4 regions of the Specibacter sp. BI4 genome follow, and region 3 is predicted to be linked to each of the others. Evidence: riboswitches for the same ligand, from Rfam matches in the RefSeq annotation. Region 3 holds a riboswitch; each other region holds the start of a gene.
What was found. A riboswitch is a leader RNA that binds a small molecule or an ion and turns the genes downstream of it on or off. The one in region 3 is predicted to bind thiamine pyrophosphate.
Positions count from the first base shown of each region.

Region 1: linked by a shared signal. The riboswitch ahead of AC1L6K_RS01685 (ECF transporter S component) and the one ahead of thiC (phosphomethylpyrimidine synthase ThiC) in region 3 are both predicted to bind thiamine pyrophosphate.
Region 2: linked by a shared signal. The riboswitch ahead of thiD (bifunctional hydroxymethylpyrimidine kinase/phosphomethylpyrimidine kinase) and the one ahead of thiC (phosphomethylpyrimidine synthase ThiC) in region 3 are both predicted to bind thiamine pyrophosphate.
Region 4: linked by a shared signal. The riboswitch ahead of AC1L6K_RS19905 (3-oxoacyl-ACP reductase) and the one ahead of thiC (phosphomethylpyrimidine synthase ThiC) in region 3 are both predicted to bind thiamine pyrophosphate.

Region 1 is NZ_CM155265.1:348,162-356,045, reverse strand. It holds gene AC1L6K_RS01720 (Na(+)/H(+) antiporter subunit C) at 1-525, shown strand, start outside; gene AC1L6K_RS01715 (Na+/H+ antiporter subunit D) at 522-2,150, shown strand; gene AC1L6K_RS01710 (Na+/H+ antiporter subunit E) at 2,147-2,794, shown strand; gene AC1L6K_RS01705 (MrpF/PhaF family protein) at 2,800-3,066, shown strand; gene mnhG (monovalent cation/H(+) antiporter subunit G) at 3,063-3,425, shown strand; gene AC1L6K_RS01695 (DUF4235 domain-containing protein) at 3,512-3,772, opposite strand; gene AC1L6K_RS01690 (plastocyanin/azurin family copper-binding protein) at 4,206-5,189, shown strand; TPP riboswitch at 5,312-5,429, shown strand; gene AC1L6K_RS01685 (ECF transporter S component) at 5,476-6,120, shown strand; gene AC1L6K_RS01680 (ABC transporter ATP-binding protein) at 6,123-7,742, shown strand; gene AC1L6K_RS01675 (energy-coupling factor transporter transmembrane component T family protein) at 7,739-7,884, shown strand, end outside.
Region 2 is NZ_CM155265.1:2,468,424-2,476,307, reverse strand. It holds gene obgE (GTPase ObgE) at 1-31, opposite strand, end outside; gene rpmA (50S ribosomal protein L27) at 190-447, opposite strand; gene rplU (50S ribosomal protein L21) at 507-815, opposite strand; gene thiD (bifunctional hydroxymethylpyrimidine kinase/phosphomethylpyrimidine kinase) at 1,210-2,802, opposite strand; TPP riboswitch at 2,793-2,891, opposite strand; gene AC1L6K_RS11370 (Rne/Rng family ribonuclease) at 3,004-6,663, opposite strand; gene AC1L6K_RS11365 (vitamin K epoxide reductase family protein) at 7,031-7,666, shown strand.
Region 3 is NZ_CM155265.1:2,114,725-2,122,608, reverse strand. It holds gene AC1L6K_RS09700 (hypothetical protein) at 403-855, opposite strand; gene AC1L6K_RS09695 (VOC family protein) at 913-1,797, opposite strand; gene AC1L6K_RS09690 (GNAT family N-acetyltransferase) at 1,853-2,365, opposite strand; TPP riboswitch at 2,416-2,526, shown strand; gene thiC (phosphomethylpyrimidine synthase ThiC) at 2,523-4,265, shown strand; gene AC1L6K_RS09680 (alpha/beta fold hydrolase) at 4,276-5,025, opposite strand; gene ffh (signal recognition particle protein) at 5,437-7,011, opposite strand; gene AC1L6K_RS09670 (glucose-6-phosphate dehydrogenase) at 7,421-7,884, shown strand, end outside.
Region 4 is NZ_CM155265.1:4,406,592-4,414,475, forward strand. It holds gene AC1L6K_RS19895 (FAD-dependent oxidoreductase) at 1-110, shown strand, start outside; gene AC1L6K_RS19900 (LLM class flavin-dependent oxidoreductase) at 1,525-2,859, opposite strand; gene AC1L6K_RS19905 (3-oxoacyl-ACP reductase) at 2,862-3,626, opposite strand; TPP riboswitch at 3,700-3,793, opposite strand; partial or broken gene AC1L6K_RS19910 (ISAzo13 family transposase) at 4,195-4,808, opposite strand; gene AC1L6K_RS19915 (hypothetical protein) at 5,157-5,309, shown strand; gene AC1L6K_RS19920 (TraR/DksA family transcriptional regulator) at 5,306-5,650, shown strand; gene AC1L6K_RS19925 (DUF6457 domain-containing protein) at 5,958-6,275, shown strand; gene AC1L6K_RS19930 (FdhF/YdeP family oxidoreductase) at 6,340-7,884, opposite strand, start outside.

The DNA.
Region 1 (7,884 bases), 1.8 Mb from region 3:
CTGCTGCTCGTCATGGGTGTGCTGTATGCGGTTGGAATTTATCTCCTGCTTGAACGCAGCCTGACCCGGGTCCTGCTGGGCTTGATGCTGCTGACCAACGCCACGAACCTGCTCTTGCTGACAACCGGCGGCTATGCAGGTCTGGCGCCGATCTTCAACAAGGACATTCCGCCCGGGGAATTCAATGATCCGCTGCCGCAGGCCTTCATCCTGACGTCCATCGTGATCTCCTTCGCGGTGACGGCGTTCATGCTCAGCTTGATCTACCGCTCCTGGCTGCTGAGCCGGGCAGACCATATCCAGGTGGACAGGGAAGATATCCGCGTTGCCAAGCAGGCCGTGTACGACGACGAGGAAGATTCAGAGATTGCCATTGAAGTCTCCGACTTCCACGAGAACAACCAGTCACCGGAGAAGCGTGAAACCGTGCCGGGGATTGGACCCAAAAAAGTCGTGCCGGCCCCAGCGGCGGCAGGACCCGAAGAAAAAGTGCACCCTGTGACGCCTGGGAAGGACAAGGAATGAACGTTGCCAGCATGGCTCCGCTCGCGGTAGTACTGCCTTTCCTTGGTGCCGCCTTGGCTTTTGTCTTGATCAAGCACCCGCGTGCCCAGCGCCGCGTCAGCCTGGGCACCATCAGCATCACACTGCTGCTTGAGGTATGGCTCCTGGCCAGTGTCTGGACCACCGGACCCATCGCCGTGCAGTTGGGCGGCTGGGCGCCTCCCTTCGGCATTGTCATGGTTGCCGATCAATTTGCGGCCCTGCTGCTGGTGATCTCCTCCGCCGTGAGCCTGGCAGTTCTTGCCTATGCATCAGGCCAGGGTGCTGCCGACGGTGAAGAGGACGGCCCGGTTTCCGTCTTCCACCCCACCTACCTGATCCTGATGGCGGGTGTCTCCAACGCCTTCCTGGCGGGGGACCTCTTCAACCTGTATGTGGGCTTCGAAATCCTGCTCACCGCCAGTTATGTGCTGATGACCCTTGGCGGCACGGGCTCACGGGTGCGCGCGGGCATCACGTATGTGGTTGTCAGCGTGGTGTCGTCCATGCTGTTCCTCGTGGCCATCGCCATGGTCTACGGCGCCACCGGAACTGTCACCCTGGCCGACTTGGCAGTGAAGCTCGGGGAACTGGATTCCGGCACCCAACAGCTTTTGCATGTGCTCCTGCTCGTGGCCTTTGGCATCAAGGCGGCAGTCTTCCCGCTGTCCTTCTGGCTCCCCGACTCCTACCCCACGGCGCCGGCGCCGGTGACCGCGGTTTTTGCCGGGTTGCTGACCAAGGTGGGTGTCTACGCCATCATCCGCACGGAGACGCTGCTGTTCCCCTCGGACGACTTCAACTCCGTGCTGCTCATCGTGGCCCTGCTCACCATGATGGTGGGAATCCTTGGGGCCGTGGCCCAGACCGACATCAAGCGCATGCTCTCCTTCACCTTGGTGAGCCATATCGGGTACATGATCTTCGGCGTCGGGCTTTCATCGGTGATTGGACTGGCCGCCACAATTTTTTACGTCATCCACCACATCACCATCCAAACAAGCCTGTTCATGGTGACCGGACTGATTGAGCGCCGCGGCGGGACCTCTTCCATCAGCCGCCTCGGCGGACTGGCAAAACTTTCACCCATCCTGGCCGTGCTGTATTTCATCCCTGCCATGAATCTCGCCGGCATCCCGCCGTTCTCCGGGTTCCTGGGCAAGCTGGGACTGTTGCAGGCAGGCGTTGCCGACGGTTCGCCGCTGGCGTACACCCTCGTCGTCGGCGGTGTGGCGGCAAGCCTGCTCACACTGTTGGTGATGGCCAGGGTCTGGAACCGCGCGTTTTGGCGCAGCACCGTCGACGCCGAAGATCCAGAACCCGTGCTGCTCGCCACCGCCCCCGATGCCTCCGGCGAGCCGAGCATGCGAGCCCTGCGCACAAGCAAGCATGTGGACGCGGTGGAGGGGCGTTTTTCAGGTGACAACGAGATCCCGATCCTGCCCAAGATGATGGTTTATTCAACCATGGGACTGGTGGTGCTCGGTGTGGCCATGACGGTGTTTGCGGGCCCGCTCATGGACCTGAGCCAGGAGGCGGCAACCAGCATGTTGGACCGCGTTCCGTACATTGAGGCCGTTCTCGGCGTTGGGGCGGCAAACCGATGAGCCAGACACCACGGACGAAACGCAGGGCAACTTTTCGGCAAAAACTGCCACTGCTTGTTTGGCTGGTGCTCGTCTGGGGCGCCCTCTGGCAGGATTTCAGCCCCGGCAACCTGCTTTTTGGTGCGTTGATCTCCCTGGCGGTCTCGCATGCGTTTTACCTTCCGCCCATTGAACTCAGCGGACGGTTCAACGTTTTGCGCGCCGTGACGTTCATGTTCTGGTTCATCAAACAAGTCACCATTGCCAGTTTCCAGGTGTTGTACTGGTCCATTGCGAAAGGGCCGAACATCCGCAATGCGGTCTTGGCGGTGCCGTTGCGCAGCCCGTCGGACTTCATGATGACGGCGGTTGGCCATGTGCTTTCCCTGATTCCCGGCTCGCTGGTGGTTGAGGTGGACAGGGGATCGGCAACCCTTTATGTGCATGCCATGAACGCGCCCACCACGGCGAGTGTGGAAAAGGTCCGCGCGGACATCCAAGGCTTTGAGGCCAGGTTGATCCGCGTCATGGGGACCCGGGCCGAGCTGGCGGCAGTGAAATCCGAACACGAGGGTGCGCCCATGGTGACCCACGCGTCAACCGGCGCTGGCCGTGCCAGCCGCGCCGGGTCCGCCGGCACTCCAACCACCGGGGAGGTGCTGTAACAGCCATGAATACTGTTGTCATTATTGTTGTCGGGCTGCTCACGCTCGCTTCAGCGGGGACCATTTATCGGATTGCCAAGGGCCCGTCGCTGCTTGACCGCGTGATCGCGGCCGATGTTTTGCTGGCCATCTTTGGTGCGGCCTTGGCCACGGAAATGGCCGTGAACAAACACGCCGACAATTTGGCGCTGCTGGTGGTCCTGACGGTGATTGGCTTCATCGGCTCAGTCACGGTGGCCCGCTTCGTCGCGCATAAGAAGGAGGACGTATGAATGCCTTCCTGGACGTTTTGGCGGCCATCTGCCTGTTGCTGGGTGCCTCGATGAGCCTCGCAGCGGCCATTGGGCTGCTGCGCTTTCCAGACCTCATGAGCCGCATGCACGCAGCCACGAAACCGCAGGTGTTGGGCCTGCTGCTGATGCTCACGGCCATGGGGCTGCAGCTGCGTGTCTGGTCTCTGGTGCCCATTTTGCTGATTGCCTGGCTGTTCCAGCTGCTGACCGTTCCAGTTTCTGCACACATGGTGGGCAGGGCCGGGTACCGCACCAAGCACCGCCGCCCGGAACTGCTCAGCGTGGACGAACTGGACCAGGTCGTGGCCGCCGTCATCGAAGACGACACCAAGAGCTAGCCCGGCCCGCCCGTGGGCATGGGAGCGCAAAAAAGGCGCCATTCGCCGTCATTCACGACGGCGGATGGCGCCTTTTTCGTGCGGGCTCAGACCTCTTCGGGGTGCTTGTTGAAGCGGGCAATGGCCTTCTGTGTGGTGCGCTGGGCCAACGTCTGGATGATGGCCGCCACGACAGAGGAGACCAGCGCAAAAGTCAGTGCGGAACGGAGACTGTTCTCCAGATCCGCACCATCCTTCGGCGGCTTGTTGCCGGTGCTTTTCTCCCAGGCAGTGTCCACGAGCTTGCTGGCCGCAAAACCAGCCCCGAGGCTTATCCCTGTTCCGAGCAGTTTGAAGACGATGTTCATGAAGTACTCCTGAATTCTGTGGCCGGACAATTGCGGGAATAACCCTACTGCCAGCCTAACGCCTTGCACCGGCTGCCGGAGGGTGGGGCAACCGTGGAAACACACCCATCATGAGGCACGCACCCCATTTCGCGAGCACTTTAATTCACTCGCGTCGTCCCCTCGACAAGCCGGATGCATGGGTGGACCATGGAAAGTGCGCGCTTGTTTGCGGTCCTTTGCATCTGTGGCAGCTGTGAACATGCCGTAGTTTGCAGTCGCCGTCCACAAAATGGTGGAACGTGGCGCCCCGGACCTGGAGCTCAGGTGGTCCGGCGTGCAACCGGCCACCCTGTCATGGCAGGGTGGCAGAGCTGGCCCCTTTTGAGGGGAGGGACCCATCTCGTGCGGATGCCTGACCAGGCGGCCGCACCTTTCGAGAAGGGAACGACCCATGAGGCGTCGTTTAGAAAATCATCGCCTGCAGCGCATTTCATCACGCAGGGTTCCGATGCTCGTTGCAGCAATTTTGGCGCTGCTGATGCCGCTGGCCCTTTCAGGACCGGCAGTTGCCAACTCCGGCGGAGGCTGGCACGGCCATCACGGCCCGCAAACCTGGACGGTTTTGGCTGGCAATGAGTCCCCGAACCAGGCCATCCAGAGCATGGCATTTCTCCCCGCCAACGTCTATGTCAACGCGGGGGACACCGTCAGTTGGCTGGCGAACTCGGCAGAGCCTCACACCGTCACCTTGTTGCCACCGGGGGTGCCGTTGATGGAATTCAACCCGGGCGACCCTGCACAGCTGTTTCCCGTTGGCGGCAGCTCCTATGACGGCGCGTCCTACTACAACTCGGGCATCCTGAGCAACGTTACCGACAGCGGCCTCCCGGCCGTCACGGGCTACAGCCTGAAGTTCCCCGCCGCAGGCAACTTCACCTACTACTGCCTGGTCCACGGCGCCATGATGAAGGGAACCGTGCATGTGGCGGCCGCCGGCACACCGTACCCGTACACGCAGAACGACTACAACAAGCAGGCGAAGAAGGAGGCACACAGCATCCTGAAGGACGGGCGTGCGCTGTGGCACGCAGCAGAGGCGCTGGCTGACTCGCACCATGTCTACGTCGGCACCGACGACGGCATGACCATGGTCATGCGGTTTATCCAGCCCACCGTTCGTGTGCACGTGGGTCAAAAGGTCACGTTCATCAACAACGGCATGGCAGCCCCGCACACCGTCACATTCGGCACCGAGCCGGCCAACTTCGGCCCGCCGTCGGGTAATCCGGCGAAGTTCGCCGGCGGGAACCTGAATTCGGGGATCATGATTCCCGGATCCACGTTCACCGTGACGTTCAACAAGGCAGGGACGTTCAGCTACATCTGCGCCCTGCATGACTACATGGGAATGGTGGGCAAGGTGGTGGTGAAGTAGCACCACCCCAACCCAACCCAGCCAAGCACGAGGGCGGGAGGCCCACCCAGGGGGCCTCCCGCCGTCGTGCGTCACGAACATTGGCCCCGGGAACGTGGCGGGGGTAAACTGAAGCCGCAATTCAAACACGACAGGGGAGCGTCCACCCGGCTTGGGTATCGGCGCTGAGAGTGCGGTTCGCCGCAGACCCTCGAACCTGCTCCGGCTAGTACCGGCGAAGGGAGTCGAGTTCTCTTCGGCTGCGCGGAAATACCGACGCATCCGCCCCTCCTGCAAAGGAGGAATCATGAGCAAGTCATTCGCGGGCGAAAACGCCGCGCAAAAAAACACGCCAAACAACCCGGTGGCACGGAAAAGCACGTGGCGGGTGGTCGACATCGTTGTGGTGTCGGTTCTCGGTGTGGCCGTGGGTGTCATCTTCTGGCTGTGGTCCGCCGGCTACGGCCTGGTCAGCGCCTTCACCGTCGCCTTCCCGCCCATCGGTGCACTCTACGGCGGGGGTTGGCTGATCGCCGGCGTGCTGGGCGGGCTGGTGATCCGCAAGCCCGGCGCTGCACTGTACTGCGAACTGATCGCGGCCAGCGTCGAGGGCCTGCTCGGTACCCACTTTGGTTTCACCGTGCTGCTCTCGGGCCTCGTGCAGGGGCTCGGTGCGGAGTTGGGCTTTGCACTCTTCCGCTACCGCAAGTTCACGCTGCCCGTGTCGCTGCTGGCCGGTGCGCTGGCCGGGCTGGCCATGGGCCTGAACGACAGCGTGGTGTACAACGTGGCCTGGGCCATTGAATGGAAAACCGTCTACGTTGTCCTGGCCATGATCTCCGGTGCCGTCATTGCCGGCTTGGTGCCCTGGTTGGCCGTCCGCGCACTGGCCCGCACGGGAGCGCTGGCGAATCTGCCCTCGCGGGGAGCCGCCACCGAGAGGGCGGTCTAGCCTTGGCGTCAACACAGCCACGGGGTGCCCCGGCGCGGATCTCCGCCAGGGGCTGGGGCTGGCAGCATTCGGGCCGCCATGACCGTGCGGTGCAGGGCCTGGACCTGGAGATCGCCCCGGGGGAGCGGGTGCTGCTGCTGGGCCCCTCCGGCGCGGGCAAGTCCACGCTCCTGCACGCGCTCGCCGGCGTGCTCGGCGACGACGAGGACGCCAACGAAATCGGCGAGCTCCGCATTGACGGCCGGCCCGTGGCGGAATCCCGTGGCCGGGCCGGCCTCATGCAGCAGGACCCGGACGCCCAGGTGGTGCTCTCACGCGTAGGCGACGACGTTGCCTTCGGCGCCGAAAACCTGGCCGTCCCGCGCGATGAAATCTGGCGCAGGGTGCACGCCGCCCTCGAATCCGTGGGCCTCGCACTGCCCCTGGACCACCCCAGCTCCGCCCTCTCCGGCGGACAAAAGCAGCGGCTGGGCCTGGCCGGCATGCTGGCCATGCGCCCCGGCCTGCTGCTGCTGGACGAGCCCACCGCCAACTTGGATCCCGCCGGGGTTGTGGAGGTCCGCGACGCCGTGCGCCACAGTCTCGACGAAAGCGGAGCCACCCTGGTGGTTGTCGAACACAGGGTTTCCGTGTGGCTCGACGTGGTGGACAGAATCGTGGTGCTGGCCCCGGACAGCCTTGGCGAGCCGGGCGGGGTGCTCTTCGACGGCCCGCCCGCCAGGGTGCTGGCGCAAAGCCGCGAACTGTTGGCCGGCGCCGGAATTTGGGTCCCCGGACATGTCCCCCACGTCCGCCCGCGCAGCAACGCAGTCCCACGCCAGCCAATGGACGACGCCGGAACCGGCCTGCTGCTTGAGGCAACGGATCTCGCTGTCTCCCGCACGAAAGGGCGGCGCAGGCACCCCGCGGTTCCTGCCGCCGTCGTTCCTTCCGTGCAGGTCAAGGCAGGGCAAGCACTGAGTGTCACCGGGCCCAACGGCTCGGGAAAATCAACGCTGGCACTGACCCTGGGCGGCTTGCTGCGGCCCGCGGGCGGGGAACTGGCTGCCACGGCGGCGTTGTCGCGCGGGGCCGGACCGGCACCACTGAAATGGCGGGGGCGTGAACTGATTAACCGGATCGGCACGGTCTTCCAGGAACCGGAACACCAATTCATTGCCGCCAGTGTCCGGGACGAGCTGATGTTTGCGCCCAAGCTGCTGGGCCGGGGCGCCGAAGCGGTTGATGAGCTGCTGGTCCGGCTGCGGCTGGAACACCTGGCGGGGGCGAATCCGTTTACGCTGTCAGGCGGGGAGAAGCGGCGGCTGTCGGTGGCGACGGTGCTTGCGGCAAGTCCGCAGGTGCTGGTGCTGGACGAACCCACGTTTGGCCAGGATGCAAACACCTGGGCGGAGCTGGCCTCCTTGCTGACGGAGCTGCTGGATGCCGGCACGGCAGTGGTCTCAGTGACCCACGACGCCGCGTTCAGTGCCGTGCTGGGCGGGGACCGGCTGGTCCTTGGCGAACCCGCCCCTGAACGGATCCTCCACAGCGCCGCAGTTGCCGGCCCCGCCATTCCCGGTCCCGCAGCCACCGTTCCGGGCAGGCAGCCGGGCGCAGCGGCGGAGGGGGTGCGCCGATGAGCGTCGACATCATCGCTACGCCGCGCTCGCGGGCCTGGCTGGCCGGCGCCAACCCGCTGGCCAAGCTGGGTGCCGGCATGGCCATCACGATCGCGCTGCTGATCAGCGTCGACTGGGTGTCGGCAACCGTGGCGCTTGTGCT
Region 2 (7,884 bases), 350 kb from region 3:
GCAGAACAACCCGGTCAACAAAGCTGGCCAATGAACTCTCCTTGAGTAGAAACTTGCTGTTTCGCACTAATTCTAGTCCCGTGGGGACCAAGGCCTGATGCCGGCCGGTGGGTGTATTTTCTTACAAACTCTGTGTTAAAAGCCAGTGGAGCGAGCCATGCGGCCCGCTCCACTGGAAAAGCTTTGGTATTAGACCGCAGCTGCAACGATGTTCACGACGCGACGTCCGCGGCGCTGACCGAACTCGACTGCACCTGCGTCCAATGCGAACAGCGTGTCGTCCTTGCCACGTCCAACGCCCTCACCGGGGTGGAAGTGGGTGCCGCGCTGGCGGACGATAATTTCGCCAGCCTTGACAACCTGACCGCCGAAGCGCTTTACGCCCAGGTACTGAGCGTTGGAGTCACGACCGTTGCGAGTGGAACTCGCACCCTTTTTATGTGCCATTTGAAAATGCCTGCCTTTTTACTAAAAGATTCTAAGTGGATCGAACTTTTGATCGCTGATTAAGCGATGGAAGTGATCTTGACCTTGGACAGTTCCTGACGGTGGCCCTGACGCTTCTTGTAACCGGTCTTGTTCTTGTACTTCTGGATGACGATCTTCGGCCCGCGAAGATCCTCCAACTTCTCAGCCGTAACCTTTACACTAGCCAGGTCCTTAGCGGCAGTGGTGATTTTCTCACCATCAACCAACAGCAAAGCGGGCAGCTCAAATGTGCTGCCGACTCCACCGGGGACGCGGTTCATGGTCACGTGGTCTCCAACGGAAACCTTTTCTTGACGGCCGCCTGCGCGGACAATCGCGTACACCACTGGGGAACTCACTTCTCTCGACGTTTATTACAAAGTTTTTATGCCGGCTTGGATCAGAATTGATCTCCGCCAACCGCATGCGCCGCAGTTCAAGATTGAACAGACGCGGGGTGCATACTATGTGCCTCAACGCCGTGGACCTCAATGGAGTTCTGCCATGGAGTGGTTGCCCTAGGTGTTGGCGTAAGCACCGAAGATCAAGAATACGCTAATTCTGCCTCCGGGAGCAAATGACACTGGTTCCGGGTCCCTTGCACCCTCCTGGCAAAACATTGTTTTACCAGCGACGCTGCGTGGTTCCTGAAACCGTACTCACCAACATTAGCGCGACTGCCGCCAATTATTGTCATTTTTGGCCAGTGCGGCGCCGTTTCCTTGCGCACAGCGGGTGGTGTTAATCACCTGCGCCGGTGATACCGCCCGGAAGTTGGCTGTGCGGGGCCGCAAAGAAATCGACCTCGTACTGTGCCGAATGGGCAAAGGCCGCCCGCATGCGTCCACGTTCCAGGGCGGATCCCCGCCGTGCCGCCACGTCCATAATGCCGACGGCAGTCGCCGTTGCCTGCGCAAAGTCGTCGGCGGCGTACGTCGCCAGCCACGCCCCATAGGGGTGCTCCCCCACAAACGACAGGTAGTCGGAGTGCAACACGCGCCCCACCTCCGCATACAACCAATAACACGGCAGCACTGCGGCAACGACTTCCCCGTAGCTTCCGGAGAAGGCAACGCCCTGCAGGTGGTCCACGTAATGTTTGGTGACCGGGCCCTGCTGCAGCTCCGCAGGGTGGTCGCGGAGCCAGTCGCGGTGCAGCGCCATTTCAACCTCGAGGCAGTTTTGGGCGCCGCCGGCCCAGAATTTCTGTTCGGCTTCGGTGGGCGCCAGGGCACTTGCGCGGGCCAGGACCCGGGAATAGCTGCCCAAATACAGCGCATCCTGGGCGAGGTAGTAGGCGAAGTGGTGTCCCTGCAGGGTCCCTGCGGCCAGTTCCTTGATGAAGTCAAGGGCAAAAATGGCCCGGCGCTGCTGGGCGCATTGTTTCCACAGTTCACTGCTGAAGCTGCCCGGCCGTGGCGCCGCCTGCTCCCACAGGGCGTGCAAATGGTTGATGGGTCCCGCGCCGGTGCCCACCCGCAGCGCCGCCGAGGTCTCCAGTGCCCGCCCCAGCCACTCCTTCGCCAGGGCCACGCTTGCCTGCCAGTCCCCTGTCTGCGCCTGCAGCGTGGCCACCGCCGCCGACAACGAACATCCGGTGCCGTGGGTGTTGGCTGTGTCGACCCGGGCCGCGTTGAATTCCTGTACCGTGCCGTCCGGGGCGACCAGCGCGTCGGGGCACTTCTCCCCCGGCAGGTGGCCGCCCTTCACGAGGACCAGGACCTGGTGCAGGGCAGCCAGCTCCCGGCCCTGCTGCACGGCTTCCTGCCAGTCGGAAGCCTCCGGCTGGTTGAGCAGCACTGCCAGTTCAGGAATGTTGGGCGTCACCAGGTGGGCGTTTTTGACCAGTGCCAGCAAGGCCCGGCGTGCTGCCGGGAGCATGAGCTCGTCACCGCTGGTGGCAACCATGACCGGGTCAAGAACGACGACGGGCGGGCGGGTGCGCACCAGCCAGTCCGCGACGGCGTGCATCACCTCTGCCGTGCCCAGCATGCCGATCTTCACCGCGTCAATGGTGACGTCCGCGGCGACGGCGTCCAGCTGGGCGGTGAGGAAATCCGCCGGGGGGACGTGGACGCCCTGCACTCCCCGGGTGTTTTGGGCGGTCAGGGCCGTGATGGCGGCCATGGCATAACCGCCATGGGCTGAAATGGATTTGATGTCGGCCTGGATGCCTGCTCCCCCGGAGGGGTCCGATCCCGCGATGCTCAGGATCCTGGGGTGCCGCACCGCCGCGGGCATGCCCTGGGGATTATCGCCCCGGAGGCTTTCGGCATGAATACTTTCGCCGGGAACAACTTCGGGCGTCGCTGAATTGATGGTGCTGGTGCTCATTGGGACATCCCTTCGCCGGTGCTAACCGGGCAGGTTCAACGGGTATTGTCTCAGCCTGCCCTGATGGCGTGGCACCCCGTGTCGATCTCCACCCTAGCCCCGGCCCGCCCGTTAAAGAAAAAACCCGCAGTAGCCGTCGAAGACCTTGTTCAAAGGCGGTCTTCGACAACAACTGCGGGTTGTCTCATGGCTTTTCAGCGATTAGAGTTCCGAAGCCGGCACTCCCACACCCAAGATGATCGGGCCGCTGCTGTTTTTCACGGGTTGGGCAGCTGCCGGAATTTCCACCGCAGCACTCATGTGCGGGGCGGAACCCTGACCGGCAGATGTTGCAACCGAGGTCTCCACGCTCATGTCGGCACCCCCCTGGGCACTGCGTGCGCTGCGGTTGCGGCGCCCCCGGCGTGAGGACCGTGACCGGTTGTCACCGCCGGCCTCAGACGAGTGGTCGTGCGGCTGGTCCTGGCCAGGCGCTGCCAGCTGGTCCAGGGCCTGCGACAGTCCGGCCAGCGCTGCCGCCTGGTGTGCATTGTGCTCCTCCGGGCTGCCGCTGCTTTCGCTGCGGTGTCCGCGCGGGAGCTCGATGGCTTCCCCGCCAAAGGTGAGCGTGGCGCCGTCGGGCGTTTCCGTCGTTTCCGCAGGCGCCGAAGCAACCTCGGTGCCGGCGGCACTGTGCGGCTGCCCGCCGTCGTGCTCATGATGCGAGGCTGCAGCGGCCGCGGCAATGTTCGCCAGGGCGGCACGGGCTTCATGGGCCTTTTGCGCCTTCTGGGCCTCGCTTGCCTCGTCGTGCACCGGAACGGGGGCGGCCTCGTGCGGCTCAGTTTCCGGCTGCTGCCCGCGGTTGCGGTTGCGCTTGCGTTCGCTGCGGGTTGAGCGGTTGGCTGTCCGTTCGCTCTCGCGGTGTTCGGGCTTGGCGCCGTGGATCTGTGCGGCTTCCACGGCGGGGCTGTGCGTGCGGCGGTGCTCGACGGGAATCTCGTGCGTGACCATGCCGCGGCCGGCGCATGTGGGGCACTGCTCGCCAAAGACCTCGAGGAGCCCGGTGCCCATGCGCTTGCGCGTCATCTGCACGAGCCCAAGCGAGGTGACCTCGGCAACCTGGTGCTTGGTGCGGTCCCGGCCCAGGCATTCGACCAGGCGCCGGAGCACCAGGTCGCGGTTGGATTCGAGGACCATGTCGATGAAATCGATGACGATGATGCCGCCGATGTCACGCAGGCGCAGCTGTCGGACGACTTCTTCGGCCGCTTCCAGGTTGTTCTTGGTGACTGTTTCTTCCAGGTTGCCGCCGGAGCCGGTGAACTTGCCGGTGTTGACGTCAACCACCGTCATGGCTTCGGTGCGGTCGATGACGAGGGAGCCGCCGGAGGGCAGGAAGACCTTGCGTTCCAGGGCCTTGTTGATCTGCTCGTCGATGCGGTGCGCGGCGAAGATGTCCTCGGTCATGGTCCACTTCTCCAGGCGGTCAAGCAGGTCCGGGGCCACATACGTCACGTACGCCTCGATCGTGTCCCAGGCGTCCTCGCCGGAGACGATGAGCTTGGTGAAGTCTTCGTTGAATACGTCGCGGACCACCTTGATGGTCAGGTCGGGTTCGCCGTAGAGCATTTCCGGGGCGAGCGTCTTGTGTGACGAGGCCCGCTCGTTGATGCCGGCCCACTGGGCGCGGAGCCGGTTGATGTCGTTGGTGAGCTCTTCCTCGCTGGCACCTTCGGCGGCCGTGCGCACAATGACGCCGGCGTTCTCGGGCAGGTGGTCCTTCAGGACGCGCTTGAGGCGGTTGCGCTCGACGTCGGGCAGCTTGCGGGAGATGCCTGTCATGGAACCACCGGGCACAAACACCAGGTAGCGGCCGGGGAGTGAAATCTGGCTGGTCAGGCGGGCACCCTTGTGGCCCACGGGATCCTTGGAAACCTGTACCAGCACCGGGTCGCCTGACTTCAGGGCATTCTCGATGCGGCGCGGCTGGCCGTTGAGGTTTGCGGCATCCCAATCAACTTCGCCCGCGTACAGGACGGCGTTGCGGCCGCGGCCAATGTCGACAAAGGCGGCTTCCATGCTGGGCAGCACGTTCTGGACCTTGCCCACGTACACGTTGCCGATGAGGGAGTCCTGCTGGGTCTTGGAGACAAAGTGTTCGGCCAGAATGCCGTCTTCGAGGACACCGATCTGGATCCTGTCTTCGCCCTGGCGCACCACCATGACACGGTCAACTGATTCGCGGCGGGCCAGGAACTCGGCCTCGGTGATGACTGTGCGGCGGCGGCCGGAGTCGCGCGAGTCGCGGCGGCGCTGCTTCTTGGCTTCGAGCCGGGTGGAGCCGCGCAGGCTGGTGACCCGGTTGGGGTCGCTTGAGCCGGTGTCGGACGGGGTGCGGGGGGCACGGACCCGGGTGACGGTGTTGGGCGGATCCTCATCGGAGCCCCCTGTCAGTTCCAGGTCCTGGTCGCCGCGGCGGCGACGGCGGCGGCGGCGCGAGGTCACGCCGTCGTCGGTGTCTTCAGCGTCTGTCTCGGCGGCTGCGCTGTTATTGGCGTCCGGTGCATCGGCTGCTTCGGAATCGTTGCCGCGGGTCCGGCGGTTGCGGCCCCGCGAGCGGCCCTGGCGATCACCGTCGTGGCCGTCACTCTTGCCGGCTGCGCCGTCTTCGTTGTCCTCGCGGGCTTCCTGGGTGGCTGCGGCAGGCACGGCCAGGCTCAGGTCGGGGGCTAGGAACAAGGCTGACATGGCTGCGGAGGGGGCCAGGAACAAGGAGTCGGCGGCAGCTGTGCCAGTGCTGTCCACAGCATCGGGCGCAGACGGTTCAGCCGCAGTGTCGGGCGTGGCTGCTGCGGTGGTTGTTGCGGTTGCTTCGGTCGCAGTGCCGGCCGACGGTTCGGTCGTATCGGCAGCAGCCGAATCAACGGCAGCCTCGGTCTCCACGGCGGCGCTCTTGGCGGCAGGCCTGCGGCGGCTGCGGGTGGTCTTGGGTGCTTCAGCGGCGGGCGCGGGCGTCTCGGCAGGGTCAACCCCGGGGGTCGCGGCGGCGTCAGCGGCGGGGGTCGCGGCGGCATCGTTGTCGAGGGAAATTACGCCCTGGACAGGGGCCGGCCCGGCGGGCGCGGCTGCCTTCCGGCTCGCCCGGCGGGCAGGAGCCTTGACGGCAGGTGCTTCGGGCGAAGCCGCGGCGGAAACGGCAGCAGGCTCGGCCGAAGCGGCGGCTCCGGCTGATTTTGCTCCCGCACTGGAGGCGGCACGCTTCGAGGCTGCGGTCTTGGCTTCGGGAGTCTTGACTTCGGGGGTCTTGGCTTCGGCGGGCGCGGTGACGGGGGCCTTGGCCACGCGGCTGCGTTTGGCCGGCGCCTTTTCTGCCGACACTGCGGAATCGTCTCCGGCAAGGCTCAGTTCGCCCTGCACACCGTTTTCTTGCTGCACTGCCGCGGGGGCAGTTACGGGCGAAGTGGCCCGGCGGCGGGTGGCGCTCTTGGCCGGGGCTGCAACAGGCTCGGCAGTTGCCGGCTCGACGGTTGCCGCGGCCGGCTGGACAGGTGCCGATATTTCATCCAGCAGCGACGGTTCGGCTGCGCCGACAGCTCCCGTTGCTGCCGGTTCCGTTTTCTTGGCGCGGCTGCGGCGGGCAGGGGCCTTCTTGGCCGGGGCAGCCGCTTCGGCTGCGGTGCCGGCAACGGTGCCTGCAACGGTGCCTGCCGCAGTGCTTGTTTGAGACGTGCTTGTTTGGGGAGTGCTGGTTTGCGCGGCTGCACTGCTGGCGGGGCTGGCGACTGCCGACGTGGCCCGGCGCGAGCGTGTGGTTTTTGCCTTGACGGGGGCCGCCTGGGCTGCCTCTGTGCTGGCCGGTGCTGTCTGTTCTTTATCCATTGTGGGCGTTACTTTCGCGCCGAGCCGACACCCCCACATCGGGTGCCTGCTGCGGCAGATGTGCCAACACCCGCGGGCGCTGACGGAAGTCGTCTAAATACTTTTCAGGCGGCACCAACTTCTGGGTGCGCAAGCTCTAAAAAGCCAATGGTTTGCGGAATCCGGCCGGTGGATGGCTGCACGCGTTGGCAGCGTCGTCACCGGCAGCCGGAGGCGTGCCATTGGACTGAGGGGCGCATGTGGATCGTCGATCAGCCGATTTCATTGTCTCATACGCGCCATGCCACAGCGCCGTTTCACGCAGGGCGCGCCAAGAAACTCACGCTACAATCAGGACACAATCACCGGTTGAGATGAATAGGACGTCATGCCCAGCACTGAAGCTCCCACCCGAGACCCGGCAGACTTGGACAAGCCCGCCATGGCGCGCGCCAGGCCGTTTGGCTGGTTCCTGGTCATTGCCGGCGCCATTGCATGGATCGCGTCCTTCACCCTGGTGCTTGAACGGCTCGAGCTTTACAAGGACCCAAACGCCACAGCCAGCTGCGACTTCAACTCCTGGATCTCCTGCAGCGACGTCATGAAGACACCGGAAGCCGCCCTGCTCGGCTTCCCCAATCCATTTATGGGCATCGTGGCGTTCGCTGTCATCATCACCGCCGGCGTGGTCCTGCTCGCCGGGGCAAGGCTGGCCCGCTGGTATTGGATCGGCCTGCAAGTGGGCATTACCGCCGGCATGGCCCTGGTGGGCTGGTTTTGGTTCACCGCCGTTTACACCCTCGCCGTCCTCTGCCCTTACTGCATGGTGGTGTGGGCAATGATGATCCCGATCTTCGTCTGGACCACCATCCGCAACGTCAACCACGGCGTCATCCCGGCCCCGCCGGCGCTCACCAAGTTCCTCAATAATTGGGCCTGGATCATTGTCGCCCTGTTCTACCTGGCCGTCCTGGCCTCCATCTTCTTCAAGTTCATGTACCTGATCATCCCCTCCAACTCCTGAGCCGCCCAACAATCGCTATCGCAGCAATGGCGGCTTTTTCGCGTTCCCTCTCGCAGTCCCCGTCCGAGGTGTGCGAGAGCGTTTTCGAAAAGTAGACCATTGCTGCGATAGCGTCAGGGAAAAACGCGCCATTGCTGCGATAGCGTTTGCAAGGGTTGTTAAGGTACGACGACGAAGGGCACCTCCCGCTGGGAGGTGCCCTTCGTCGTCAGGCCTGT
Region 3 (7,884 bases):
GGGGGTGTCTACCCCGACGCTCCTGCACTTTCCGCTGGGCGTCCCGCCCCATCTGCAGTCTCAATTGCGGAGTTCGCCGAAGATGAGCCGAACTCGCGAAACGACCCACAACATGCACCTATTTCGCGAGTTGGGGTCATGTTCACCGAACGGGCGCGCCACAGCCGCGGGTTGCGGGCATTTTCGGCGCAATCGGCTGGCCAGAGGTGTTCGGGAACGCAAAAAATGATCCCGATCCCGCCAAACGATGCCGGAATTCCGGAATCACGTGGAGGGATCGGGATCATGTTCTGGCCAACCGGGCCCCGACGGCACTCAGCCGTGGTGGAGCACCAACGGGATGGAGCACCGCCGGGATGGAGCCCGGCTCCGACGGCGCTCCGCCACGAAGGAGCCCGGCGGCTACTCTGCGGAGTAGAAGAACAGGCTCATTTTTGCGTTTTCCTCGGCGGCCGAAAGGGTTGCAGCCGACATTGCTGTCAGGGCGCGTAACAGCGGCTCGGTCACCTCGGGGGTGGATTCCATTTCCTCGGCGGCGGCCCATTCGGCAGCCAGGTCCACAACGTCCTCCGGATCCTCGGGGTCGTTCAGCTCGGCGAAGACCTCAAGGAGCGCATCCGGAACAGCAAACAGCGTGTCGAGTTCGATGTCGACAAGGCTCAGCTCGGCGGCGACGCCGGTTGCATGGACCTTCTTGACGGCAAACTCGCCCAGCACTTCAATCTCAAAATCGCTCAGGCCGGGTGTCGGCAGGACCGGCACATCGATGGAGGGTGTTTTTCCTGTCATCCTGGCTTTCGCCCGGGCGACGGCCTGGTGGTGGTCGGCGATGAAGAACTCTGAGTAATTGGCCACGCATAAGCCTTTCAAGTTGAGGTTCCGGGCCGTTTGGCTTCCGGGGCGCCAGCCGCTTTACACGGCTGGGTGTCCGGAACCAACACTAACCCGAATCCGGTTCTTCCACGGATCGTCAAAGACAATCTCGGCGCCCGTGTTGGCGACGGAAATGCCATGGTGGGTCAACCGCGCATGGAGGGCCCCGACGTCGTCCGTCTTGGGCAGCTGGATCAGCACCTCACCGAGGCCCAGGGTGTCCTTGCGGGGGCCGGCGCCGCGGCTGTTCCACACGTTCATGGCCATGTGGTGGTGGTAGCCGCCGGCCGAGACGAACAAGGCCTGGCCGTGGAAGCCGGAGGTCTTTTCAAAACCGAGCGTGTCAACATAGAACTGCTCCGCGGTCTTCACGTCGCCAACCTGCAGGTGGACGTGCCCGATGTCGGCCCCGGACTGGCGCTGGCCGACAACGGATTCCTCGGTCAGGTGCTGCTCGAGGTACTGCTGCGGAGAGAGCGCAAGGGAAGCCATCTCGACTTCGCCGTTCTTCCAGGTCCAGGCGTCGCGGGGGCGGTCCCAGTAGAGCTCAATGCCGTTGCCCTCCGGATCGGTGAAGTAGAAGGCTTCGGACACCAGGTGGTCGGCGCTGCCGGCAAATGCCTGCGGGCTGTACTGGGCGGCCGTGGCGACGGTGGCGGCAAGGGACGCCTGATCGTCAAAGAGCAGCGCCGTGTGGAACAGGCCGGCTTCCCCGCGCCCCGGAACGTGAAGGCCGCCGGCGGGCTGCAGATGCACCAGCGGGGTGCTGCCGCGGCCCAGGTACTGGCCGCCGTCGGCTTCGGCAACAACGTCCAGGCCAAGCGCCTTTTGGTAGTAGTTGCTCATCAGTGTCATGTCGCCGACCCTGAGCATCACGGTGCCCATGGTGAGGTCGGCGGACAGCAGGTCTTGTTGCGTGGTCATTTTCTCTCCAAGGTTCGTTGCACTCATACTAGCGTCAACTACTTGAAGCTTCAAGTTATTCCTTGGGTGGCAGTTTGGCTTCCATGACAATGCGCCGGGCCAGGTCATCCATTCCCCGCCCCATTTCCTCCGCCCGCAGGGCAATCAGCCCGGGCGTCAAGTGCCGCCGCGGAACTTCGGCAAACCCGCAGCTGGCATAAAACGGGCCGTTGAAGGGAATCTCGGCGAAGGTGCACAGCGTCATCGTGCTGAATCCGGCTTCCCGGGCCCACGCCTTTGCGGCGGTGACAAGTGCGCGCCCGATGCCTTGGCGCGCATAGTCGGGGCTGACGGCGAGTTGTTCCAAGTGGGCCTGGCCGTCGACGATTTCCAGGCGAACGAAGGCCATCGGAGGCCTGCCGGCAACCATGATATGGAAGGCAGAGGCGTAATCGTCGGCCGTCCCTGCCGGCGGGAACTCGGAAATGTCCATGGGTGGATCCAACGTTTCAAACGCCGCGTCTGCGTCGGCCTCGATGGACGGCAGAAGCGCAAACTCACTCAATGCGGCCGGACGTATTTCAAGCATGCACCGATCCTACGGCTTGACACCGGCCCCCGTTGATCGTGTAGCTTCGTTCTTGACCACACGGGAGCCCCGAAGCAGGGGCTGAGACATGGGCTGAAGCTGCCCTGGACCGTTGAACCTGTCCGGGTAATGCCGGCGAAGGAAGTGAGTTTCACCCATGAGTGTCACTGAACAAAGCCTTGCCCACACGCTTTCCCACCTCAAGGACGAACAGCACGGGCTAAGCGTTCCCGTAACCTCCATTTCACTGGATGAATCCGGTCCCGGCCGCCCCAATCCACCCTTTCAGGTGTACCGCACCGCGGGGCCGGGCAGCGACCCTGTCCGCGGACTGCCACTCTTGCGGGATCCCTGGATCACGGCTCGGGAGGACACCGAGAATTACCAGGGGCGCAGGCGTGAACTGCTCGACGACGGCCGCTCAGCCCAGCGGCGCGGCGCAGCGTCCGCGGAATGGCAAGGCACGCAACGCACTCCCCTGCGATCCCTGGCCGGGCGCACGGTGACCCAGATGCACTACGCAAGGGCCGGCGTCGTCACTGCCGAAATGAGGTTCGTGGCGCTGCGTGAAGATTGCCCGGTCGAACTCGTTCGCAGCGAGTTGGCGGCGGGCCGGGCCATCATCCCCAGCAACATCAACCACCCCGAATCCGAACCCATGATCATTGGCAAGGCGTTCTTGGTGAAGATCAATGCGAACATCGGCAATTCGGCCGTTACGAGCTCCATCGCCGAAGAGGTGGACAAGATGCAGTGGGCCACGCTGTGGGGTGCGGACACCGTCATGGACCTTTCAACCGGCAACGACATTCACACGACGCGTGAATGGATCATCCGCAATTCCCCGGTCCCCATTGGCACCGTGCCCATCTATCAGGCATTGGAAAAGGTCAACGGTGAAGCCCACAACCTCACGTGGGACATTTTCCGCGACACCGTCATAGAACAGTGCGAACAAGGCGTGGACTACATGACCATCCACGCCGGCGTGCTGCTGCGCTACGTCCCGCTCACGGCCAACCGCGTCACGGGAATCGTCTCCCGCGGCGGCTCAATCATGGCCGGCTGGTGCCTCGCCCACCACCAGGAGAATTTCCTGTACACGCATTTTGATGAGCTGTGCGAAATCTTTGCCCGGTATGACGTTGCATTTTCCTTGGGCGACGGCCTGCGTCCAGGCTCCACGGCCGATGCCAACGACGCTGCCCAGTTTGCCGAGCTGGACACCCTGGCCGAACTGACCAGGCGGGCCTGGAGCTACGATGTTCAGGTCATGGTGGAGGGGCCGGGCCACATCCCGTTCCATCTGGTGCGCGAGAACGTTGAGCGACAACAAGAGCTGTGCGACGGGGCGCCGTTCTACACCTTGGGGCCGCTGGTCACAGACATTGCCCCGGGGTACGACCACATCACGTCCGCAATCGGCGCCACCGAAATCGCCCGGTACGGTACGGCCATGCTGTGCTACGTCACGCCCAAAGAACATCTGGGCCTGCCAAACAAAGATGATGTCAAGACGGGCGTCATCACCTATAAGATCGCCGCCCACGCGGCCGACATGGCCAAGGGGCATCCCGGCGCCCGGGACCGTGATGACGCATTGTCCAAGGCACGGTTTGAATTCCGCTGGCGTGACCAATTCTCACTGTCCCTTGATCCAGCCACAGCCGAGGCCTTCCACGACGAGACGCTCCCGGCAGAAACAGCCAAGACCGCGCATTTTTGTTCCATGTGCGGTCCGAAATTTTGCTCCATGAAGATCAGCCAAGACATCAGGGACACCTTTGGAACGGCGGCGCAACAAGAGGAGATTGCCGGCGGTATGGCGACCAAGAGTGCGGAATTCCTGGCCGCCGGAGCCAAGGTGTACCTGCCCGAATTGGCGGTCCTCCGCAAATAAGTGCGCCGGGTTAGGCGCCGGCAGCGTCCCCTTGGGCATCGATGAATTCAGCGATCAGCTCCGCACCCTCGGGGCTGTCGTGGGGGCGGTGGCCGCCGGGGGACATCCTGTGCACGGCCCCGGTTGTAGTGAGGTAATCGGCGATCTCCTCATACAGGGGCTCCCAGCCACCTGTCAGCACCAGCGTCGGAACCCCGGGAACAATGTGCAGTGGAGCCTCCCACTGAGGCGCCTGCAGGTGGATGCGTGCCGCGATTCTGGCCGAAGACTCGGCCGGGCGCGGCCGCACCACACCTGCGGCGCCCGGGTTGTATCCGGTCCGGCCTGGCCCGGTCATGGAAGCCGTCACCCGTCGGAACTCCGCCGAGAAGGCCGCGTCCGTCAGCTCCGCACTGCGGGCAAACAGCGGCTCAACGTTTTCGCGGTAAGCCCTGGTTGCTGGAAGTTCGGCCGTGAGCGACAGCAGCGCCGGTTCCACCAGAACCAGTGACTTCACCAAGTCGGGACGCTCCACGGCAGCCATCATGGCAGCGATGGCGCCTTGGGCATGTGCAACGACGTATCCGCCCGAGTCCAGGGCCTCAATAATAATGCGGGCGTCGGCGGCAAAGTTGCTGGGCTTGGGAGGTTCGACGGCGTCGAAACCTGTCCGCTTGAGAAAGAGACAATCGTATTTCCCGGCCAGGCGGTGTTGGGCCGGCCAGGCTGCAACGCCATAGCCGTCCATGCCGTGTACAAACACAATCCGGGTTTTACTCATTCAAGCAGGTTACCGGACGCCCCTGACAAGAGTCGCATGGATGGTGCGGGGTTCCCCGGCCGCCCGCGGGTGATGGATGACGGGGTCGTTGCGGACATTCGCCACCGTTTCAGACACTGTTCACAGCCCCGGGGGTCGTTGTGGTGATTCGATCCCGGCCGGCCGGGATCGAATCACCACAACGACCCCCGCGGCACCAAGAACCCGATTCGGGGCGCACATTCGAGGCAATAATTACGCAATTTGCTCAGATGCACAGGCAGGCGAAGGCGAAGGCGGGCGAAGCTGGCGTCGGGCGCGGGCGAAGGCGGCGGCAGACGCCGCGAAGCCCCCGTAAACAGCGAAAGGCCCTGTCCGCCGTCGCAATTTGACGAAGAACAGGGCCTTCCGGACACTCAAAGGAACTAAGGGCTACTTGCCCAGGAACTTGTCGAAACCCTTGGGCAGGTTCAGGTTCGCCGGGTCGAAGTCCTCGGCGCCGGCACCGAATGATGCACCGGTGGGCAGGGACTTGGGCGCGTTGGCCTTTTCCTGTGCGGCCTTCAATTCGGCGGCAGCCTTGGCCGGGTTGCCGGAACGTGCCTTCTTCTTGGGGCTCTGCTTGCCCTTGCGGGCACTGTTGAAACCGCCGGGGCCGGCAACACCTGGCATGCCGGGAATGCCGCCGCCCTGCGCCATCTTCTTCATCATCTTCTGGGCCTGGCCAAAACGCTCCAGCAGGCCGTTGACCTCGGAAACGTGGACACCGGAACCCTTGGCGATGCGGGCGCGGCGGGAGCCGTTCATGATCTTCGGTGCGACGCGCTCGTGAGGTGTCATGGAGCGGACGATCGCCTCGACGCGGTCAATCTCGCGCTCGTCGAAGTTTTCCAGCTGCTGGCGCATGTTGGCGGCGCCGGGCATCATCATGAGCATTTTCTTCATGGAGCCCATTTTGCGGATCTGCTGCATCTGGGCGAGGAAGTCGTCCAGGGTGAAGTCTTCCTGGTCGGCGAACTTCTGCGCCATCCGCTCGGCTTCGCCCTTGTCCCAGTTCTTCTCGGCCTGCTCGATGAGCGTGAGGACGTCGCCCATGTCCAGGATGCGGCTGGCCATGCGGTCCGGGTGGAACAGCTCAAAGTCGTCCAGGGACTCGCCGGTGGAGGCGAACATGACGGGCTTGCCGGTGATGGAAGCGACGGAGAGCGCCGCACCGCCGCGGGCGTCGCCGTCGAGCTTGGTCAGCACGACGCCGGTGAAGTTGACGCCTTCGTTGAACGCCTGGGCCGTGTTGACGGCGTCCTGGCCGATCATGGCGTCAATGACGAAGAGGACCTCGTCGGGGTTGATGGCGGCGCGGATGTCCGCGGCCTGCTTCATCAGTTCTGCGTCGATGCCCAGGCGGCCGGCGGTGTCAACAATGACGACGTCGTACAGCTTGGACTTGGCCTCGGCCAAACCGGCCATGGCAACGGCTACGGGATCGCCGGTGGCTGATTCAAATTCGCTGGACACGCCCGGGTGCGGGGCGAACACCGGAACGCCTGCGCGCTCACCGTTGACCTGCAGCTGCTTGACGGCGTTGGGGCGCTGGAGGTCGGCGGCAACCAGCAACGGGCTGTGCCCCTGGCCCTTGAGCCACTTGGAGAGTTTTCCGGCAAGGGTCGTCTTGCCCGCACCCTGGAGACCGGCCAGCATGATGACGGTCGGCGGGTTCTTGGCCAGGTTGATGCGGCGGGTCTCCCCACCAAGAATGGCAACGAGTTCCTCGTTGACGATCTTGACGATCTGCTGCGCCGGATTCAGGGCCTCGTTGACCTCGGAACCGAGCGCACGTTCGCGCACTTTGGCGGTGAATTCACGCACCACCGGCACGGCAACGTCGGCATCCAAAAGGGCGCGACGGATCTCGCGGACTGTGGCATCGACGTCGGCCTCGCTCAGCCGGCCCTTGCCACGCAGGTTCTTGAAGGTTGTTGTCAACCGATCAGACAGTGAGTTGAACACGCGCCGCGTACTTCTTTCGTCAGGGATTAACCAACGCCCGCGCGACCGGGCCCGAAGACCTGGCCGCGCATGCAGGCGCGGCAATTTACGTTAGTCAGGATGAGACCGGCGGAACGGGGCGCTTGGCCCCCTCCCACTCCCTTTCCTGAGGGACTCAACTATCAAGGGTACCAACTGCCGGGGCCCTTCGCTGCACACGGCGCCCAACTTTGTCGATTGCCCCACGGGAGAAAGCCCGGAGCCGAAACATGCCGGGGGCCGGGCCCGGGGAGGAGAAAAAACTCCCGGATGGTGGCATGCTGAAGACGTGACCAAAACCACTGCAGCCACCATCCCGTCCTCCGCCACCCCGACTGCCGCCACTCGGACAGCCTCGAAAGCCAAGCACGACGCCGGGACACCGGCTGAGGTGGACGGCTCCGGCGCGCGGATCAAGACTCTCGTCATTTTGGGCGCCTCGGGCGACCTCACCGGCAGGCTGTTGCTGCCGGGCGTGGCCCGGCTGATTTCCTCGGGCCGGGCTCCGGGGCTGGCGTTGGTTGGCGCCGGCAGCGACGACTGGTCGCCCAAACAGTGGCAGGAGCGGCTCGATGACAGCTTCTCCGACGCACTCTCCCCCGGCGGCGTTTCCACACCCGCTGGGATCAAGGACCTCAAGCGTGTCCAGGGCAAAAGCAGCTACCACCAGCTTGATGTCACCGCCAAGGGCGAACTGGGCGCACTCCTCAAGGAGGTCGAGGGGCCCGTGGCGCTGTACTTTGCGCTGCCGCCGGCGGTGAGCCAGAAGGCGTGCGAGATGCTGGCAAAGAAGGATCTGCCGCCGGGCACCCGCCTGGTCATGGAAAAGCCGTTTGGTTCAAGCACCGAGTCGGC
Region 4 (7,884 bases), 2.3 Mb from region 3:
CAGGCATTTCCGGTCTGCAAGGTGCCGACGGTTACGCCTCGGGCAATGGCTTGCTGACCGCCGTCGGACTCGGCTATGCAGCCGGACGCGACGTGGCCGGGTACAGCTAGCGGGCATTCTCATCCCTCTAGGCCATAAGCTATTTGGCCGGAGCGGAAGGGAACTCAACGAAGACTCGCGGGTACCGGCCCATAAGTACGGACTGTGCTGCAGAAAGTTAACGCAAGCGCCCGCAGAGGCGCAGGATCGATACCCAGCCTGCGCCTCTGCCAACCGAACCAGCCAAGGCGTCCCACGTCCAGGACACCTCGCCAGATAGCCAGGCGATTGCGTTTGGAAACTGCGTCGAGACCATGACGAAATCACCTAAGGCCGAGGGCCGCACCGTGTCCCATGAAGCGACTTACTGGGGGATCTACGCCCTGCCCGAAGGCAAGCCCGCACCGTCGATGCAGAAGCGCGGCAGTCCAATCACTAGTGAACGTTGGGATTTCAACCGACATTTCCGAGTGCGGTAGCCAGGCTAAATTGCCTAGTGGAACTCAAAAGGCAAACTATCGACGCCGGTCAGACTCACATTCACCGACTCGCGCATGCCGCCCGTTGTCAACGTTTGTAGCCCCGCTGTCCCGTCAGGGGTCGATTTCCAGCTCTCAAAGGGTCGTTTTGACCTGTTTTTGCATAATGCGCTTGCAACAATAAGTGATACTAAATACTCTCCACTTTGCACTGATTAGGATGAGTTTCGTACGACGTGATGGGAACTCCCGCCTACGGCTAAGCGGCCTCGAATGCAGTGGATCGGCCATCAACGTGGTGCTTGTCATTTTACTCTCGATACATCCCCAGCTGCCCGGGCGAGACTCACAGTTCGGGTTGCTTTTCCCTTGAGTCCCCCGCATGTGACACCGGAGGGTCACGGGTATGTAGGTTCTGTGTGGGCAATCCAGCAACCGTAGCGAGTCTCTGTGTCGATTGAGACCACGGTGAAATGTGATGTTTCCGCACCATTTGCCATCCGTTGATGCTAGTGCAGAATCTATGGAGCATGTCCTGCATCTTCATGCCTCCGCGCTTTGCCGACCACAAAGCCCACCTCAGCGACGGCTGGACTATAGGTGGCTGTGTGGGTGGTAATGCGTTGCTGGTTCAGTGGAGCATTTCAGGAGTGACAACCGCCCGCCTATGATTCGAACATGGACGCTACCTCGTTCGCTGCAATCGCCACCGCCACCTCAGCCGCCGTCATCGGCCTAGTGTGAACGCCCCGACCGCAGCCCCATCGTGGTTGCTGGTGCCAAGGAGGCCAGAAAATCAGAAATTCTGTGCGGCCTGAGCTCGGCATAAATTTTGAACCATTGAGCCTTGTTCGTCTACTGCGACCAATTCACTGCCATCGTCCGTTCTCGACACCTGCTCCCCAGGAATTCTGTGGCCGGCGCCCTGTCGATGATGCCACATGACGACCAGTGCGGTGTTAGGACCAAGCGGAGCGCCCGATAGCCGTATTCCACGGACCCAACGTCATCCCTGGTGCGAGTCGGGACGTGCCAGGCCCAAATTCTCCCGCAGGGTGCTCCCCTGATAGGAGGAACGGAAGATCCCCCGTTCCTGCAGGATTGGCACCACCAATTCCACAAAATTCCTGAGTGATTCAGGGTAGGCGGGGCACATGAGGTTGAATCCGTCGCAGGCGCCCGATTCAAACCAGGCCTGTATCTCATCCGCGACTTCGTTGGCGGTTCCCATCATGGTGGCGTGCCCACCCCCGGCGGCCAAAAAGCCCAACAATTCTCGCAAGGTAGGTTGCATCGTCGCAATGATGCGCTGCACCGTGAGGTATCGGCCCTGAGGCCCCGTGAATGTTGCGGCAGGGGGCAGCGGGGCCACGAGGTGATCGAGTCCGTGTCCGCTGTAGTCCATTCCGGTGAAAATATTGAGCTGGCCGATGGCTGTGTCAATGTCCAGGTAGGCGTCCAGTGCCCGTTTTTTCTCCATGGCTTGCTCACTGGTGGCGGCGACATAGGTGACAAGGCCGGGAAGAATCGGGACCGTGGTCCCGTCTCGGCCGGCAGCAGCCAGGCGGGTCCGCATGTCAGTGGCGAATTCGATTGCGGAGTCCTTGTCCCACGACACCGAATAGATGGCTTCGGCAAATTGCGCAGCAAAATCTCGTCCGGCCTCCGAGGAACCCGCTTGGAACAGCACCGGCCTCCCCTGCGGGGAACGGGGGACATTCAGTGGCCCCGCCACGGAGAAATACTTCCCGGCGTGGTTGATCGGCTGGATCTGTTCCGGATCAATAAATGTTCCCAGCTCCCGGTCCTTGGGCAATGCCTGGTCCGACCAGGAATCCCAGAGCCGCTGGATCACCCGGACGAATTCATCCGCCCGCTCATAGCGTTCGGCGTGCGTGGGCAGGGCCGCGAACCCGTGGTTTTGCGCCTCGGCGTCGAACATGGAGGTGACTATGTTTGCGCCCACTCGGCCGCCGCTGATGTGGTCCAGGGAGGCCAGCATGCGGGAGGCGTGGAAGGGTGTGTAGAAGCTGGAGGAGACGGTGGTGACCAGGCCAATGTGTTTCGTGGCCCGGGCAAGGGCACTCAGTGCCGTGATCGGTTCCAAGAGCGAGGGCACACCGGCGGAATACTGCCGGTTGACGCTGTGACCGTCGGCGAAGAAAACCGCGTCAAAGCATCCGCTTTCAGCCAGCTGGGCCAGCTCCTCGAAATAGGCTATGTCCCCGACACGGTCGGCGCTGGAATCCGGATGCCGCCAGCCCATGGTGTGGTGCCCTGCACCGAAGAGGAAGGCGTTGATGTGCATTTGCCGCGTGTTGGTGACGCCGTCAGTTGCCATCACTAGTTCATCACCAGTCCGCCGTCGACCACGAGGTTTTGTCCCGTCACTGCCCGGGACCAGGGTGATGCGAAGAACAGCACTGCATCAGCAAATTCAGCTGGTGTGGTGACCTTGCGCAGAGGTGTTCCGCCAGCGATCAAGTCGAAGACCTGCTCAGGTGTGGCGGCAGAGGCGTCGGTGGTGCGCAGCAGTCCCCCGGAGACCATGTTCACTCGAATTTTGGACGGGCCCAGGTCGGCAGCGAAGGTGCGTGTCAGTGCCAGTAGGGCAGCCTTGGCCGCGGTGTAGTCGTGGTAGGGCACCACCGGGTTTTGGAAAAGGTTGGTGCCAATGTTCACGATGACACCGAACCCGGCGTCTTTCATGCCCGGCAGCACCTCCTGAATCGTGTTCAGCGCACCGCCCACAACGCCGGAAAACTGGGCCGTAAATTCGTCGTAGCCAATGCCGTCCGCCTTTGACCGCGCGTCACCGTTAAAGGAAAAATCGGGCAAGGCGTTATTGATGACGGTGGTAATGGTCGCACCAAAATGCTCAGCTGCGGCAGTCACCATGGCTTGGACCTCGTCGGGGCGGGTGACATCGGCGCGCAAGGCAACGGCTTGTTCAGATCCGATGTCAGCGGCCAGTTCCCGTGCCGCCGCGTCACTGTTGCGGTAGTTCAGCACCACCCTGGCACCTTCCCGGGCGAAGGAACGGGCCACATCGGCACCTAGTCCGCGGCCTGCTCCGGTAATCAGTACGATCTGGTCTTTGATTTGCATGTCATACACCTTTCAGCGGAGCGAAAGGATGCCAGGAATGCACGAAGGTCTGGCTCGAGGGGACACATCGTCATTGCTGCAGGACCGGCATCCCTTCGCTCGGATTATCGAGATCAGGTTCAACGGGTCTAGCTCTCAGCCGCCAGGCGGCACCCCGTGTCGTGTCCTCGGCCAAACTACCACGGTTCGGACGGCGGCACGCAACGCCGTGTCCTCCCTCTTCGACTCAGCGCTGCAAAGTGTTGCCGTAGCTGCCCACATGGAAAATGGAGAGCTTCTGACCGGCTGATTGCCGGCTACTCTGAGTAATTCCACGGGTTGTGTGCGCCGGCCTGTCCGCCGCTCCAAAGAACTAATACGAGACCGCGCCCAACCTGCGGGCGCCACCCTCCAGCCGTGCCCGGGCCCTCATCTGTACCGGAGCCCCGGTAACAGATGACGCAACAGAGCCCTACGAAGTATCGATCTCCTGTACAGATGTATTTGCGACCGAGCGAAAAACGTTCGACTCTCTAGAAGAGGCTCGAGCTGACACGCGCCGGCGCGTTTATGGTGCCTCAAGATGCTCTTAGGGCTCACGTTGAAATTGGTTCTTGTTGTTCGGGCGTGTCGTTTTCTCCTTGGGGGCGGCGGTTACGGTGTAGTTCCAGTCGCCGTGGAAGTCGTGCCGGTGCAGGCGGGTCGCTTCGAAGGTTTTCATTTGTTGGTCGGTGATCCTGGTGCCTTTGGGGTAGGTGTTGGTGTCGCGCATTGACTCGATGGTGAGCCCGGATTTGTTGGTGGTTGCCGCGATGGTCTGGACGGCGACTTCGTGGGTTTGAAGGGGCCGGTCGCGCCAGTTCATGGTGATGGCGGAGAACATCCGGTGCTCAATCTTGTTCCACTTGGACGTTTCCGGGGGCAGGTGGCAGACGGTGATTTGAAGCCCGGTCTCGGCGGCCAGAGCGGCGAGTTCGGTTTTCCACAGCCGCGGCGGGACCCGTTGGATCCGCCGCCGTCCGCGGTGACCAGCAGCCTCTTCGCGTCCGGGTAGGCGGGGTGGCCGACTATTGTCCACCAGCGGCGGATCGACTCGACGGCGAAGGCGCCGGTTTCGGAGCCGACGTTGACGAGCCCGGTGTTCGCCCCGACGTCATAGATTCCGTAGGGCACCGCCTTGCCCTCCTTGCCGATGAAGTCGTAGATGGCATGCTCGGCCGTTGCCGTGCGAACGGCTTCCTCCCACACAGTTCCGGCCAAGCGCAGGGCCTGCTCAGTGATAGTGGCCAGCGTCGCGGCGCTCTTCGACCCGGCACTCTCACGCTCAGCCCGCCATTCCTTCGAGAACCGGGTCGCATCCGCGTTGGACACCCCGGCGGCCTTCCGCACGCACGAGGAAGCCGCGGCAGGCACAACTGACTTCGCGGCTGTGGCTGCGCGCAGGGGCACAGCCGTCGCGTAAGTCCCCACCGCTGAGTGCTGTTCGTTCGTGTCGGGAATCCGGTACGAACAGCACAGACGCAGGGGAAAGTTCCTAGGATGGGAGATGTGGTGGCAGATTCTCCCGGGGTGGTTCGTCAGCAAAATCTCCCCGACGAACCCGGTCGCCACGTCTACTACCAGCCGACCGGCAACGGCCACGAGCACTCCGTGCGGGAGCCTCTGAACAAGATTCAAAAGATCATCAAGGAGATGAATCCATGACCCAAGACGAGCAACAGCGCGCACTCCTGAACGATCACCTAGAGCGCATACAGGCCCGAGTGCACAAACTCGAAGCTGACCTCACCGCGGTGGTTCGTACCCGTCGCAACCAGTCCGACGATGATGAACACGATCCCGAAGGTGAAACCCTCTCTTCCCTTTGGTCCATGCAGGCAGGCCTCCTTGAAGCCGCACGTGTAGACGCCAGTCAGGCCAAAGACGCGATGCAGCGCCTCGAGGCAGGCACCTACGGCATCTGCATCTCCTGTCTCGAGCCCATCCCCATCGGCCAACTCGAAGTACGCCCCTTTCGAGAACGCTGCGTGCCATGCACAAGCTAAACACCCACCCGTGCCCGGAGACGCAGATAGTGAACCCCGTCGAGGGGTCAGGTGGCCCGGTATCGCCAAACCCCCTCACCACCCAGGCTAGAGTCCTAAGTCCGGCCTCGAGCACAGTTCTGATGCGTCGTGGTGGTGTCTTGCTCTCATGCCGCACTGGACCGACAGTCATGTCACCAATGGAACAAAACAACTACCGACAAACCTTGTTTTACTCCTGCTTCGGATGCTAAGCCTTGAGGGCGGAATGATCGCCGGGAGGCCTGGCACCGGCGGGAAGATCCCTCACGAAACCGAAGGAGCAGCTATGACGGACTATGACGATGAAAAGCGTGCCTTGGACGATTGGAGCCACCGGCTCTTGCATGCCTTGCAGATCCTGGACCTGGAAGCGGACGCTGAGTTGATCCTTAAGGTGGCTGAGAAATCATCCCGTTCGGTGAGCCCGTCTGCCGGCCCGATCGGCGCCTTCTATGTCGGCTACGCTGCGGCTTTGGCCACCACCAGCGGCGGCGTAGATACTCAGACGGCCGTGACCAACGCTGCAGAGAAGGTCATGAAGCTGTGCGAGGCAGTCAACGAGGGGGGTCCCGAAGGCGGTGGCTGGACAGAAACCGCCCAGTAGGCCGGAGCCAGGGCCTGGTGTTTTCCTTTTGGAATCGCCCGGTCCCGGTCCTGCCCAGCCCGGGTCAGACCGTGACCGAGGCCCCGGTCCCCCCACCCTCTACTCCCTCGCCGTTGCGGGCTGGCTCCAGCCGGACCACGACTTGTTTGGACACCGGGGTGTTGCTTCCTTCCGCCACGAACTCCAGTGGAACCAGTACATTCGCTTCCGGATAGTATGCGGCCGCGCAGCCCCGGGCACTGGGGTAGGCCACCACCCGGTAATTGCGTAATATGCGTTCTTTGTTGTCCTCATATTCGCCGTGGATATCGACGTACTGGCCGTCGGCAAGGCCGAGTTCGGCCAGGTCTTCAAGGTTGACGAAGACGACCTGGCGGCCTTTTTTGATACCTCGGTAGCGGTCGTCGTGGCCGTAGATCGTGGTGTTGAACTGGTCGTGTGAACGCATGGTTTGCAGGATCAGTCGTCCCGGCGGGCATTCCACGTGTTCCAGGTCGTTGACGGTGAATATGGCCTTGCCGGTGGCGGTGTGGAAGGTCCGTGAGTCGCGGGGGCCGTTTGCCATCACAAAGCCGCCTTCTTGGCGGATCCGCTGGTTGTAGTTCTCGCAGCCGTCCACCACGTGCGAGATGTGCTCGCGGATCAGGTCGTAGTTCTTCTCGAAGCCTGCCCAGTCCACGCTCACTTTCTCGCCCAATGTGGCCCGGGCCAGCCGGGAGACGATGGCGACCTCGGAGAGCAGATTCGGGGCCACCGGCTCCACCTTGCCCCAGGACGGATGTACGGCACAAACAGAGTCCTCCACGGAGACGAACTGGTCTCCGCTTCCCTGCCGGTCGATTTCTGTTCGGCCCATGGTGGGCAGTATCAGGGCCTCCTGGCCCACCACTGTGTGGGACCTGTTCAGCTTGGTGGAGATCTGGACCGTCATCTCCAGGTTCTCCATCGCCGCCTCCGCGGCGTGGGTGTCCGAAATGGCCGCCACAAGGTTCCCGCCCATGGCCACGAAAACCTTCATGTCGCCGTCGCGCATTTTCTGGATCGCCTGGACCGCGTCGGTGCCATGCTCCCGGGGCGGATTGAAGCCGAACTCCTTCTCGACCGCGTCCAGGAACACCGGGGGCATCTGTTCCCAGATGCCCATGGTGCGATCACCCTGGACGTTGCTGTGCCCGCGGATCGGGGACGCGCCGGCGCCGGGCTTGCCGATGTTGCCGCGCAGCAACAGCAAGTTGACGATCTCCTTTATGGTGGCCACCCCCTTCTTCTGCTGGGTCAGGCCCATGGCCCAGGTGATGATGACACGGTCCGCCCTGAGGTAGCGGGCGGCCAGCTCGTCGATCTCCTCCCGGGCCAGTCCCGTGGATTCCAGCACCGCGTCTTCATCCAGCCGGGCCAGATGGGCCTTGAGTTCCTCCAACCCTTCGCAGTGATCCTGGATGAATTGCCGGTCCAGCACCGTTCCCGGGTGAGTTTCCTCCGCTTCAAGGACCCGCTTGGAGACCGCCTGCAGCAGCGCCATGTCGCCGCCCAGGCGTATTTGCATGAACTGGTTCGCAATGTCGGTGCCGTGCCCGACGATGCCCTTAACCTCCTGCGGGTTTTTGTA